DNA from 2 places in the Rhizobium sp. Pop5 genome. Region 1 is predicted to be linked to the other one. Evidence: predicted binding sites of a transcription regulator. Region 1 holds the regulator's gene; the other holds the start of a gene.
What was found. The regulator LexA, encoded in region 1, represses DNA repair genes until DNA is damaged. The targets are predictions, from matches to a motif close to TGTTCNNNNTGTGTTCNG.
Positions count from the first base shown of each region.

Region 2: the regulator LexA is predicted to act here: its motif matches at 5,655-5,672, upstream of NE852_RS21195 (helicase-related protein).

Region 1 covers NZ_CP099399.1:1,533,286-1,540,352, forward strand. The annotation lists gene lpxB (lipid-A-disaccharide synthase) at 1-215, shown strand, start outside; gene gltA (citrate synthase) at 246-1,535, opposite strand; gene NE852_RS09800 (ComEC/Rec2 family competence protein) at 1,826-4,255, shown strand; gene lexA (transcriptional repressor LexA) at 4,236-4,955, opposite strand; gene NE852_RS09810 (VOC family protein) at 5,153-6,046, shown strand; gene kdsA (3-deoxy-8-phosphooctulonate synthase) at 6,046-6,891, shown strand; gene eno (phosphopyruvate hydratase) at 7,033-7,067, shown strand, end outside.
Region 2 covers NZ_CP099399.1:3,869,696-3,876,762, forward strand. The annotation lists gene NE852_RS21175 (RNA polymerase factor sigma-32) at 1-29, opposite strand, end outside; gene NE852_RS21180 (CarD family transcriptional regulator) at 408-980, opposite strand; gene fdxA (ferredoxin FdxA) at 1,374-1,712, opposite strand; gene NE852_RS21190 (RNA-binding S4 domain-containing protein) at 1,907-2,311, opposite strand; gene NE852_RS21195 (helicase-related protein) at 2,314-5,493, opposite strand; gene NE852_RS21200 (DUF3309 family protein) at 6,290-6,445, shown strand; gene NE852_RS21205 (YMGG-like glycine zipper-containing protein) at 6,473-6,727, shown strand; gene NE852_RS21210 (hypothetical protein) at 6,918-7,067, shown strand, end outside.

The sequences.
Region 1 (7,067 bases):
ACGCGATCGTGCCCGAATATCTGAACGATATCGTTCGCGGCGCAAGCCTAGCGCGCTGGATGGAAAGACTGTCAACAGACACTTACCAACTCAAGGCGATGAAGGAAGGCTACGAGCTCATCTGGCAGCGGATGCAGACGGAAAGACCGCCTGGAGAGCATGCGGCGCAGATTTTGCTCGATGTTCTTGCCAATAAAAAACCCGGCCGTTTCTGACCGGGTTTTCTTTTTGTCTGGTTTCAGCGCTTAGCGCTTCGAAACCGGGATGTAATCGCGCTTCGGTTCGCCGACATAGAGCTGGCGCGGACGGCCGATGCGCTGTTCCGGATCCTCGATCATCTCGTTCCACTGCGCGATCCAGCCGACGGTGCGGGCGAGCGCGAAGAGCACGGTGAACATGGTCGTGGGGAAGCCCAGCGCCTTCAGCGTGATGCCGGAATAGAAGTCGATATTCGGATAGAGCTTCTTCTCGATGAAATATTCGTCGGTGAGCGCGATACGCTCCAGCTCCATCGCCACTTCGAGCAGCGGATCGTCCTTGATACCGAGTTCGCCGAGCACTTCATGCGTCGTCTTCTGCATGATCTTGGCGCGCGGATCGTAGTTCTTGTAGACGCGGTGACCGAAGCCCATCAGGCGGAACGGATCGTTCTTGTCCTTGGCGCGGGCGATATATTCCGGAATGTGGTCGACCGTGCCGATCTCATTCAGCATGTTGAGCGCTGCTTCATTGGCGCCACCGTGAGCGGGGCCCCAGAGGCAGGCGATGCCGGCGGCGATGCAGGCGAACGGATTGGCGCCCGACGAACCGGCGAGGCGGACGGTCGAGGTCGAGGCGTTCTGCTCGTGGTCGGCATGCAGGATGAAGATGCGGTCCATGGCGCGGGCAAGCACCGGATTGACCACATATTCCTCGCAAGGAACGGCAAAGCACATGCGCAGGAAGTTCGACGCATAGTCGAGGTCGTTCTTCGGGTAAACGAAGGGCTGGCCGATATGGTACTTGTAGGCCATGGCGGCAAGCGTCGGCATCTTGGCGATCATGCGCAGGCTGGCGACCATGCGCTGGTGCGGATCGGTGATGTCGGTGGAGTCGTGATAGAAGGCCGACAGCGCGCCGACGCAGCCGCACATGACCGCCATCGGATGCGCATCGCGGCGGAAGCCGGTGAAGAAGCGGCTCATCTGCTCGTGCACCATGGTGTGGTGCGTGACGCGGTAATCGAAATCCTTCTTCTGCGCGGCCGTCGGCAGTTCGCCGTAGAGAAGCAGGTAGCAGACCTCGAGGAAGTCGCCATGCTCGGCGAGCTGCTCGATCGGATAGCCGCGATGCAGCAGAACGCCTTCGTCGCCGTCGATGTAGGTGATTTTCGATTCACAGGATGCGGTCGAGGTGAAACCCGGATCGTACGTGAAGGAAGCGGTGTTCTTGTACAGGGCACCGATATCGATGACGCTTGGGCCGATCGTGCCGCTTTTGACGGCAAGGTCGACTGATTTGTCACCGATTTTTATTGTAGCGCTTTGATCCGTCATGCTGATCCTCCGAAATGTCGGTAGCGCCTTAAAAGCGCCATAGGGGTTAAGCGTCCTCACCGATAGCTATATGATCGCGAAGCTAATGCCAAGTTACTGTGACGGCATTTTGTGCATTGCGGCATCACCTTTTAGGCACTGCAGCGATGAGCCGCACGCATAGCGGAAGCCGATGATTCAACTGGATTTTTGGCGCTCCCGATTTTCCCTCATATTTCAATCGATTATTCTTGCCGGATTTGATTGGAGGTTGCATTCTGGCTACCTCCGCGGGAGATCTCGGGCGACACATGCAGGAATTGACAACAGTCGAAATAAGGCCGGAAACAGATGCCCGCGCTGCCGATTCCTTGGGCTTTTCTCCGCATGCCGTGCCGACGCAGCCGGCAAGAACGCAGTTGGCCACGCCCTTGCGCTACCGGCTGCCGGTCGAAGCTTCGCGATCGCTGCGTGCCGGCATTGGTATGCTGGGCGAGGAGGTGGATCATGGTCGCCTGCTGCTGTTCTCTCCGGTTTTCATCGGTGCAGGCGCAGCCTTCTGGTTTCTGGCGGCATCGGACATGCCGATGGTCGCCTCGCTCGTCTGCCTGCTGGTCCTGACGGTCATGGTCTTCGTCGTGGGCAGCAGCAGAGTTGCATTGCGGGCGACGCTGCTTGCGCTTGCGCTCGTGATTTGCGGCATGCTCTCGGCGCAGTTCGAGACATGGCGAGCCTCGACGGTAATCCTCGATTCATCTGTGACGACGACCGTGACCGGCCGCGTCGAGCGGCGCGAAGGCGATGGTCGCGGGCGATGGCGCTACATTCTTGCCGTCAGCGACACCGAGGCACCGGAGGTGAAGCGGCCGCCGGAGCGCATAACCGCGATCGTCCGCGGTGCGGATGTTCCCTTCGAGATCGGTGACATCATATCAGGCAGGGCTCGGCTGACACCGCCGGCAGGCCCGGCGCTTCCCGAGCTCAACGATTTCTCCTTCGGAGCCTACTTCGATGGCATCGGCGCGAATGGTTTCTTCTACGGCGCGCCGACGAAGGTCGATGCGCAAGCGGAGCCGGAAAGCGCCGGATCGATATCGGACGCTCTGCTCGAATGGCTATACCGGTTGCGCAGCGGCATCGGCGACCGCATACGGCTGGTCTTGCCCGGCGATACCGGCGCCTTTGCTGCCTCTCTTGTCACTGATGAGAGACGTGCGATCTCGGATGAGACGACGGAGGCGCTCCGGCAGTCCGGCCTTGCCCATATCGTTGCCATCTCTGGTCTCAACATGGCATTGTCGGCCGGCATCTTCTTTGTCGGACTGCGCGTCATCCTCAGCCTGCTTCCGAGCATTGCCCAGGCTTGGCCGACAAAGAAAATCGCCGCAGCCGGTGCGCTTGCCGCCGTAACAGCCTACTATTTGATCTCCGGCTTCGCGGTCTCTGCCGAACGCGCCTTCATCATGATGGCGATCATGCTGATTGCCGTATTCTTCGACCGGCCGTCGATCAGCCTGAGAAACGTGGCCCTATCAGCTCTCGTAATCCTGTCGATCTCGCCGTCGGAAGTGCTGGGACCGAGCTTCCAGATGTCCTTTGCGGCAACGCTTGCCCTGGTTGCCGGCTACGATCTCTGGAAAAGGCGATCGATGCGGGAGAATGCGTTTGCCAAGCTGCCGGTCATGAAGCCCGTCTTCGTGGTCGGAGGCTTCTTTGGCGGCATCTTCCTGACCTCGCTCATTGGCGGTCTATCGACCGCACTGTTTTCGATCGAGCATTTCCATCGGCTGACTGCCTATGGACTTCCGGCGAACCTTGCGGCCATGCCAGTCATCTCCTGCATTGTCATGCCATTCGGAATGATGGCGATGCTGCTGATGCCCTTTGGCCTCGACGGTCCGTTTTGGCAGGTCGCAGGCTTCGGCCTTGAGCTGGTGATGAAGATCGCCAAGACGGTATCGGGTTGGGGCGGTGATATCGGCGTCGGCCGCTTGCCCGGCTGGTATTTCGCCGTGGCGGTTGCGGGCTTCCTGCTCATGATGCTGCTGCGCACCCGGCTGCGCCATATCGGCACCGCCATTATCGCGGCTTCGACGCTGACCCTGATCGTCCTGCCGGTCCCCCGATCGCCTGATCTGGTGATTTCGGAAGATGGCGGACTTGTCGCGATCGCCGAGAGGGCGGCATTGGCCTCCAATCGTGAAAGGCCGCCGGATTTCATCTTCGACCAGTGGCAGAGAGCACTTGTCCTGCCGACCCACTATCCGCCGAAGATGCTGGACGGCCCCGCCATTCCCGAGGGAGACGGTCGTCGCGTCAGGCTTTCCGGCGATCAGCAGGACGAAGCGAGGGTCGCGATGCGGGCGGCGGCGACCGGTGGTGAAACAAACCGCTTTTCCTGCGTGAAGAAGGCCTGGTGCGTATCGCGACTTGGCAATGGAAAAGTCGTGACCGTCATCGACAATGCCGCCTATCTCGGCCCCGCCTGCGATGCCGCCGATATCATCGTGACTTCGGTACGGCTGCGTTTCGATCGCTGCCGCACAGGCGCATCACTCTTCACCGGTGAAACGCTGCGCAGGACTGGCTCCCTCGAGCTGCGCTTTACGGATGGCGGCCTTGAAGTCGCGACCGCATTCGACACCTTGTCGAGGCCATGGATGCGCCATCGCGCCTATGACTGGCGCAGCGACAGCTTTACCGATTCCGGCACAGCCGATGTCAATGATAGCGGCGGATAAGGCCGACGAGTTTGCCTTGAACCTTGACCCGATCCGGCCCGAAGATACGGGTCTCGTAAGCCGGGTTGGCCGCTTCCAGTGCGATCGAGGCGCCCTTGCGGCGGAAGCGCTTGAGCGTCGCTTCCTCGTCGTCGACGAGAGCGACGACGATGTCGCCGGGGCTGGCGGTGCTGCCGTTGCGGATGATCACGGTGTCGCCGTCGAAGATGCCGGCGTCGATCATCGAATCGCCCTTGACCTCCAGCGCATAATGTTCGCCAGAACCGAGCATGTCGGCCGGAACGACGATGTCATGCGTGTTGTTCTGGATAGCCGAAATCGGAACGCCGGCGGCGATTCGCCCCATGACGGGCACGGAGATCGAGTTACCATTGTCGGCGACGGGCTTTACCGAAGCAGGAGCGGCGACCGGCTGGGGCTTGCCGAGGCTGCCTTCGATGACGCTCGGCGAAAAGCCGCGCCGGGGCTGAATGCTGGGGCTGTAGGCTTCCGGAAGCTTGATGACCTCGAGAGCGCGAGCACGGTTCGGTAGGCGGCGAATGAAACCTCGCTCCTCGAGTGCGGTAATCAGGCGGTGGATGCCGGATTTGGAGGCCAGGTCCAGGGCATCCTTCATCTCGTCGAAAGACGGTGGAACGCCGGATTCCTTCATGCGCTCATGAATGAAAAGGAGAAGCTCCTGTTGTTTGCGCGTGAGCATCGACGTCAGACCCCGTGATTGAAACAAATCCAGAACGGACACTATATGTTCCATATGTGTTCCGCAAGTAGCTAAATTTCCGTAAAACTTCGCATCAACTCGTTGAGATTTTTATTTTCATAGCCCAATCGGCAGGCAATCTTGAATTCAGATGATCGCTGCTGCACATCTCTAGCCATTTCAGGGAGAGGGATATCATGAACGAGCGCTCCGCCACGCCGCACCCGCTGGACCATGTCGTGCTTCCCGTCGTCAATATCGACCTGGCGCGCGAGAGGCTCGGCAAGCTCGGCTTCACCGTCGCCGCCGATGCCCGTCATCCCTTCGGGACGGAAAACGCCTGCGTCTTCTTTGCCGACAAAACCTATCTGGAGCCGCTCGGCGTCGCGAGCGTCGAGGAGAGCGACGCATCAGCGCGAAAAGGCAATGTCTTCACCGCCCGCAACCAGGCCTTCCGCTTCCGCTGCGGAGACGAGGGGCTTTCGGCAATCGTCTTCGCCACGGAAGATTCTGCCCGCGACCATGAGAAGTTCGCCAGCACGGGATCGAGCGCCGGCGAGATGCTGGAGTTCAGCCGGCCGATGAAGATGCCGGATGGTTCCGAGAGCGTCGGCAGCTTCAAATTGGCCTTCGCGGGCGATCTGCGTGCGCCCGATCTCTTGCTCTTCACCTGTCAGCGCATCAACCCGCTTCCCGCCGATCGTGATGCGCTGGAGAAACATGCCAATGGCGTCACCGGCATTGCCGAGGTGGCGCTTTGTGCGCCGGAACCAGCCACGTTCGGCCCGTTCGTCAGCCTTGCCGCTGCGCAGTCGGCAATTGAGAAAACCGGTTTTGGCGTCAAGATCGCGGCGTCGAATGCGAGAATCAGCCTGATGACGCCGGAAGGGCTGGAAGCCTATTTCGAGATTGCCGTCTCGCCCGCCGAGCGGGGGCTGCGCGGCCGGGCGATCCTCTTCAATGTCGGCGATCTTGCCGTGACAGAAGCGCATTTGGCTGCTAACGGGGTGACCTACACACGCAAGAACAATCGCATTCTGGTGAAGCCCGCGCCCGGCCAGGGCACGCTCTTCGCCTTCGAGGAAAGATGATGAGCACCAATACGAATTCCGAAGTCAAGATCGGCCAAGGCGACGCTCAGGTCACCTTTTCCAATACCGGCCGCCTGTCGCTGATCGCCGGGCCCTGCCAGATGGAGAGCCGCGATCACGCCTTCATGGTGGCGGGCACGCTGAAGGAGCTTTGCGGAAAGCTCGGCATCGGCCTCGTCTACAAGAGCTCGTTCGACAAGGCGAACCGTACCTCGCTCTCGGCCGAACGCGGCATCGGGCTTGAAAAGGGCATGGAGATCTTTGCTGACCTGAAGAAGGAATTCGGCTTTCCCGTCCTGACCGACGTCCATACCGCCGAGCAATGCGCGGAGGTGGCAAAGACCGTCGACGTCCTTCAGATCCCGGCCTTCCTCTGCCGGCAGACCGACCTTCTCATTGCCGCCGCTAAAACCGGCCGCGTCGTCAACGTCAAGAAGGGCCAGTTCCTCGCGCCCTGGGATATGAAGAACGTCCTGAAGAAGCTGAACGCCAGCGGCAATCCGAACGTGCTTCTGTGTGAGCGCGGCGCTTCTTTCGGCTATAACACGCTGGTCTCCGACATGCGTTCGCTGCCGATCATGGCGGCGATGGGCGCGCCTGTGGTTTTCGATGCCACCCATTCCGTGGCGCAGCCGGGCGGGCAGGGCGATTCCTCCGGCGGTCAGCGGGAATTCGTCGAAACGCTGGCGCGTGCGGCGGTGGCTGCCGGCATCGCGGGCGTCTTCCTCGAAACTCATCAGGATCCGGACAATGCGCCTTCCGATGGCCCGAACATGGTCTATCTCAAGGATATGCCGCGACTCCTCGAAAAGCTGCTTGCCTTCGACGCCGTCGCCAAGAGCTGACAGTCAAAGGCCTGACATGATCGTGCTATAGCCACGATTGGATACGCAATCGAAGGTGCCGTCATGCAGCATTGTAATTTGCGCACCTTCGATTAAGACAGGTTTCGAACGATTTATCACCCACCCGAGCAGGAAGAACCCATGACTGCAATCACCGATATCATTGCCCGCGAGAT
Region 2 (7,067 bases), 2.1 Mb from region 1:
ATGCGCCGATCTGCAGACATGTTCTTCATTTCGATCTCCTGAAACAGGCCTCTCGCCCTAAATGGACAATAAAACGCGCATTCCGGAACATCGCTGTCCGGACCGAATGGGGTTCTGAATGCATAAAGGCCCCCGCCCCTGGACTTTTCAGGGGGAGGCCCTATCTCTCATCACGTGCCGTTAAGACGGCTGAGCTGGATCTGTTTTTTCACGCTGCCGCACAGGCGAGACTGAAAAGGCATAATCCGCTCCTCATCGAACATTGAAGGAATGGCGGTTCGCCCGACGAGGTCATGGCCCGGCGCGCAGTCCGCAATTACGTGTGTTAACGCGGCAGCCGGGAAAAAGTTCCAATAAAAAACCCGGCACAGTGGCCGGGTTTTTTGATCGGGAAAACAGGGGTCGCCTTATGCGGCTTCGTCCTGCGAATCGTCTTCTTCGATCGCCTTGCCGCGCTTCGGACCCTTGTTGAGATTGGTCTCGACGAGGCGGACAGCTTCGGTTTCCGACATCTTGTTGACGGCGGCGATTTCGCGCGCCATGCGATCGAGCGCGGCTTCATAAAGCTGACGCTCGGAATAGGACTGTTCGGGCTGGTTTTCGGCACGATAGAGATCGCGCACGACCTCAGCGATGGAAATCAGATCGCCGGAATTGATCTTGGCATCATATTCCTGGGCGCGACGGGACCACATGGTGCGCTTGACGCGTGCCTTGCCCTGCACGACCTTCAAAGCACGCTCGACGAAATCCGTTTCCGAAAGCTTGCGCATGCCGATGCTCATGGCCTTGGCGACCGGAACCTTCAGGCGCATCTTGTCCTTCTCGAAATCGATAACGAAAAGTTCGAGCTTCATGCCGGCGACTTCTTGCTCTTCGATAGCGGTGATGGTACCGACGCCGTGAGCGGGGTAGACGATCGATTCACCGGTCTTGAAGCCGTGGCGTGCTGTAGAAGGCTTTTTCTGCTGAGTCGTCATTCTATTCAAAAACTCCCTGTTACGCTTCCGGCGGCGGCCGGAGCCGGGTCAGTCAGGCCCGGGTGAGACGGGTATATCCGTCGGGTGACTTCACTCTGGTCCCATCACGCAAAAGCAACTATGTCTTGCGCGCCATCTTGGGATGCGACGCTCAAGGCGTTGATATGTCACGGAAACCGTGGGGCGGATTGGTTTTGCTTTCGTGATGGTTTTGGGCATGCGTCATGCCACAAATGGAACAGTGGACGAAACCTACCATAAAAATATGAGGAAATCAATAATTTGCTTCGCTTGAGTCATGCGGGCAACACAAGTCACCCATATGCCACGCGCAGATTTAAAACGTTTCATCGCATTGCAGCCCAAATTCTGGCGACGAATGCGGCGGCGGCCTCAATCGCCGGAGCCGGGCTTTTCCGAGAAATATTTCTCGAATTTTCCGGTCTCGCCATCCATCTCCTTGGCCTCCGGCAACGGATCTTTCTTGACCGTGATATTGGGCCAGATGGCGGCATATTCGGTGTTGATCTTCAGCCATTTATCGAGGCCCGGCTCGGTATCGGGCTTGATGGCCTCGGCGGGACATTCAGGCTCGCACACACCGCAATCGATGCATTCGTCGGGATGGATGACGAGGAAATTCTCGCCTTCATAGAAGCAGTCGACGGGGCAGACTTCCACGCAATCGGTGTATTTGCACTTAATGCAATTGTCGGTCACGACATAGGTCATGAAGAACTCCAGGATTCCATGCGGATGGGGCCGGGCAACCTGGAACGTCGCGCCTATCCCCGTGCCGGAGGAAAAGCGTGGACAGGCTTGAGGAGGCAAGCACGCTTCCGGCAGGTTGTCAGTGACGTATCGGCTTTGGCGCCGGATTTCAAGGATAAACGATCTGCAAAAGCCGCTGCCGCGGGCAGAGTTTTCTAATCCTCGTCCGACATCAGCTTGTCGATTGCGCGCCGTTCCTTTTTCGTCGGACGGCCCGAACCGGCCGCCCGGATCGCCTGCTCGTAGGGCGTGAGACGTTTTGCCTCATCCGGCGGCGGGGACAGGTCCTCGTAGAGCAGACGCGCTTCCTCGTAGGGCCCGCGCCGCTCGCCGGTCAGACGCACGACGAGCACGACGTCGCGCCGCTCCAGTGTCAGCTCGACGCGATCACCCGGCTTGACCATCTGGCTCGGCTGGCTGCAACGCTCGCCGTTGATGCGGACATGGCCGGACTGAACATGGCTCTGCGCCAGCGAGCGCGATTTCACCATGCGCGTGAAGAACAGCCATTTGTCGATACGCTGGCGCGAACCGCTGGTCGGCTGTGTCTCCCCGCTCATGATTACTTCTTCATCTGCTCCTTGAGAGCCGCGAGCTTGGCGAAAGGTGAATCCGGATCGATCGGCTTCTCCTTGCGCGGCGGCTTGGCCTCGAAGCGCAGCGGCTGCGAGCCGCGATTGTTGTTGCGGTCGTTACGATCGTTGCGCTCGCCGCGATCCTTGCGGTCGCCACGGTCCTGCCGGTCACCGCGCGGCTGGTCGCCACGCGATTGGTTGTTGCGATCGCCCCTCGCCTGCTGCGGCCTGCCGCCGTCGCGGCCGTCGCCGTCCTTGCGGTTATTGCGATTGTTATCACGACCGTCACCGCCGCGATTGTTGTCGCCACCACCCGGGCGGCGATTCCGCTCGCCGCGTTCCTGCTGGTTCTGACCGCGCTCCTGGCCGCCACGGCGCTCGCCATGACCGCCACGCGCCTGGCGCTGGTTATCGTTGCGTCCACCGAGACGCCAGAGAAGAACGGGCTTCGGCTCAACCGGCTCGCCGGTTTCCCCAGGAGCCGATACCGCTTCTGCAGGAGCGGAAGCTTCCGCCGGAGCGGATGTCTCCGCCACCTCGGCCTGAGGTTCTGTCGGGGCCGTTTCGGCAACGGGCGCCTCGGCAGCGGTCTCTTCGGCTGCTGCGTCGGCATCGTCGTGATCGGCCGTGTCTGCCGTTTCTTCCACAGCCGTATCCGGGGAGGCGGCAGGAGCGGAGGCCGCATCCTGCGTCGCAAGATGGGCCGATGCCTCTTCCGCCTTCACGGCATCGGCGCGATAGCCGAGGCCTTTGAGGATTTCTTCCATGTCCTCGAGCGTCGCGCCAAGGATCGACAGCATTGCCGTCGTCGTCGTGAAGCGGCGGCCGTCATAGGCGCCCTCCGGACGGTTGTTCTGGCCGGGCTTCCACTGCAGCAGCGGACGGATGATGTCGGCAAGCCGTTCCAGAATGTCGATGCGCACGGCGCGCTTGCCGAGGAAGCGGAAGCCGGCAAGCTTGTAGAACATCCGCTCGAAGCTCGGATCGGTGACGACGGAGGTGCGACCGGCGGCAAGCACGGGAATGAGATCGCCGTAGCCGGGCTTGTCGAGGCCGTCATTCTTCAGCGCCCAGAGCAGCGTGATGAGCTCGGCGGGGGCCGGCTTCAGCAGCGCTGGAACGAAGATATGGTAGGCGCCGAACCGCACGCCGTAACGGCGCATGGAGGCGCGCGCCTCCTGATCCAGCGACTTCACTTCCTCGGTCACGTCGCGGCGGAAGAGCACGCCGAGATTTTCCACGAGCTGGAAGGCCAGCCCCTTGGCAAGACCCTGCAGATCTTCGGCGCGCGACAGATCGTCGAGCGGCTTCAGCACCGTGCTGATATGGTGATTGACGAAGCGCTCGATGCGGGCGGCGACGTGATCGCGGGCGTTGCCCGTCAACTGTTCGTCGGCCAGAAGGATCACGCGCGGGCGCATGATGTGATCGCTGCCCGACAGCCGCGCCACCGGGTCTCCGAGCCAGCGGATCAGCCCGTCCGAACCGATCGCCAGATCGCTATTGCCGGCGGCATGCAGCCGGGCCGCCCGGGCTTCGAACTCGAGCGCGAGCGCCTTCTGCGACGCAGCCTGAACCGCCTTGGCATCCGGTCCGTCCGTTCCCGCCACCGGCGTGAAACGGAATCCGCTCAACTGCCCTACATGATGTCCTTCAACGAAGACATCGCCATTCACACTGATTTCAGCTTCCAGCATCGCATTCTCTCTCAGGCGCTTCATGAGCACAGATGTCCTGCGATCAACAAAGCGTTTCGTCAACCTCTCATGTAACGCATCGGACAATCGATCTTCGATTTCCCGCGTCTTTTCCTGCCAATGTGTCGGATCGGCCAGCCAGCCGGGTCGATTCGAAACGTAGGTCCAGGTCCTTATCTGCGCGATTCGCGCCGAAAGCGTGTCAATTTCCCCATCCGTTCGATCGGAGCGATGAACCTGCTCCGCGAGGAACTGTTCGTTCACCGTGCCATAGCGCACGAGATCGGAAAAGAGGGCCGAAATAAGATCGGCATGTTGTGCCGGGGTAATACGCCGGTAGTCGGGAAGCGCACAAGCCTCCCAGAGTTTTTCGACGCGTTCGGGCCTGTCGGCAAGATCGATGATTTCGGGATAGCGAGAAAGCTGCTCCAGCGCCTGCTGGTCGACGGCCGGCAGCGCCCGCGTCAGACCCGGCACGCGCGGCCCGGCTTCGAGGCTGGCGCGCAGCGACTGGATCGAGGAAAAGTCCATCTCGGTCGTGCGCCACTGCAGAACCTTGACGTTGTCGAATTCGTGCCCCTCGATGCGCTGCACCAGTTCCTCGTCGAAAGGCGAGACCTGGCCGGTGACCCCGAACGTCCCGTCCCGCACGTGCCGACCGGCGCGCCCGGCGATCTGGCCGAGTTCGGCGGGATTGAGATTGCGGAACTGGTAGCCGTCGAATTTCCGGTCCTGGGCGAAGGCGACGTGATCGACATCGAGGTTGAGGCCCATGCCGATCGCATCGGTCGCCACCAGATATTCGACGTCGCCCGCCTGATAAAGCGCCACCTGCGAATTGCGGGTGCGAGGGCTGAGCGCGCCCAGCACGACCGCCGCGCCACCGCGCTGACGGCGGATGAGTTCGGCGATGGCATAAACCTCGTCGGCCGAGAAGGCGACGATGGCCGAGCGCTGCGGCAGCCGGGTGATCTTCTTCTGTCCGCCGTAGAAAAGATGCGAAAGCCGCGGCCGCTCGACGACAGTGATGCCGGGCAGGAGCTGCTGTAGGATGGGCCGCATCGTCGCAGCACCGAGCAGCAGCGTTTCATCACGGCCGCGAAGATGCAGGATGCGGTCGGTGAAGATATGGCCTCGCTCGAGATCGCCGGCGAGCTGCACCTCATCAATCGCGACGAACGCCGCCTTGGTCTCACGCGGCATCGCTTCGACCGTGCAGACGGAAAAGCGCGCATTGGGCGGCGAGATTTTTTCCTCGCCGGTGACGAGGGCCACGTTCTGCGCACCGACCTTCTCGACCACCCGCGTATAGACCTCGCGCGCCAGGAGCCGGAGCGGCAGGCCGATCACGCCGGTCCCGTGCGCGACCATGCGCTCGATGGCATAATGGGTCTTGCCGGTATTGGTCGGTCCGAGCACCGCGGTCACACCACGCCCGCTCAGAATCATCGGCTGCGAAGTCAGAGTCATGGATCCATGCAAACGGGCCGACGGCCCAGGAAAATCTCGCTCCCCCAGATTGAAGCACAGAACACATGGACAGCCGCCGCCGCAAACGCAAGGGAAGATTTCAAAAATGCGACCGGGATTACGACCTTTGCGAGTCCTGAGGAACATCAGCTTGGGTGATTCGGAACAGCGTGAGAACGAATCAGCGACGAATCGCTGACTCCAGCTGATTCAGCTTTTGTTCACGGCTAAGTATTGATTTTGAATCACTTTTTCCCACTAGATGCTGAATCGCTGGACTTTCGCTGCTTCACGATTTCGCCGTCGCGATCAACGATCTCAGGCGGATCCCCGGCAATCGAGAATTGCGCCCGAAATTAACCTCTCGACCAAAGCCGGAACGAATCGGAGACGAATCGCTGACCGCGCCGTTTTCGCCTTTCGTTCACAACCACATCTGGTAGCGGAGCTGGTAGCAGGCGCTAGATGCGGATCGCCGGCGGATCTCCCGGTTCCTCATCCCCGCCTCTGCATTAATCTTTGGAGAGCCGGATTCAGAAGGCGTTAAGTCGAAGTGGCAATAGCGAGCGCATCGATCAAAAGCGGAACGGATCGCTGACGAATCGGCGACATCGTGACTTTCCCGCTTTGTTCACCGCAACATATTGTATTTAAACGTCTTTTTAACCATACGAACAATTTTAGGAAATGATCGAGCCAAAGTCGCGCCACATTTCGAGCGCTGAACCGGGAACAAAAATCGCCAATGCGTGTTTCTTGTCCATCGAAAATGCGGATGAAATGAAGGGAACATACCATGCTTGGCACGATACTTCTGGTTATTCTCATTCTGCTCCTCATCGGAGCCTTGCCGAATTGGGGCTACAGCCGCGGCTGGGGCTATGGACCTTCCGGCGGTTTGGGGCTAGTTCTCGTCATTATCATTATCCTTGTACTTATGGGCCGCATTTAAAGGCCACCAAACCTGGGGAGTTACGACATGATGAAGAAGATTATACTGATTGGCGCACTCGTCGGCGCTCTGGCATCCTGCACGGCGACCGAGCAAGGCACGGCGATCGGCGCCGGCACCGGCGCGGTCATCGGCGGCGTTGTCACCAACAGCTGGGGTGGTGCCGCCGTCGGCGCCGTTGCAGGCGGCCTGACCGGCGCTCTCATCGGCCATTCGGTCGAGCGCCGCGGCTACTGCATCTATCGTGACCGCTACGGCCGCCGTTACGAAGCTCGCTGCTGATCGGCAAGACACATATCGGACTCCCAACGGGCGCTTCGGCGCCCGTTTTTCTTTGCCGCCGCTGTCAACGTCGCGTTGACGATTGGTCGTGAAAGTCAAATCTACCGCCGGCCATCCTGCGGGCACATATTCCTTCACGAGCGCAAAGGCAGCCATCTGCCACGCCCGCGCAACTGAAAGGAACGCTTCCATGGTCCAGATTTTTCTGAATTCCGCCGTCGCCGTTCTCATCGCGTCGGCTTTCCTGACAACGGCAATCTCGGCTCTTCGCGGTAAAGATCGTTCGCCGCAGAAAGTGCCGGTCAGGGTTCCCGCACGACAGCATCGCTCCGCCGCGCGC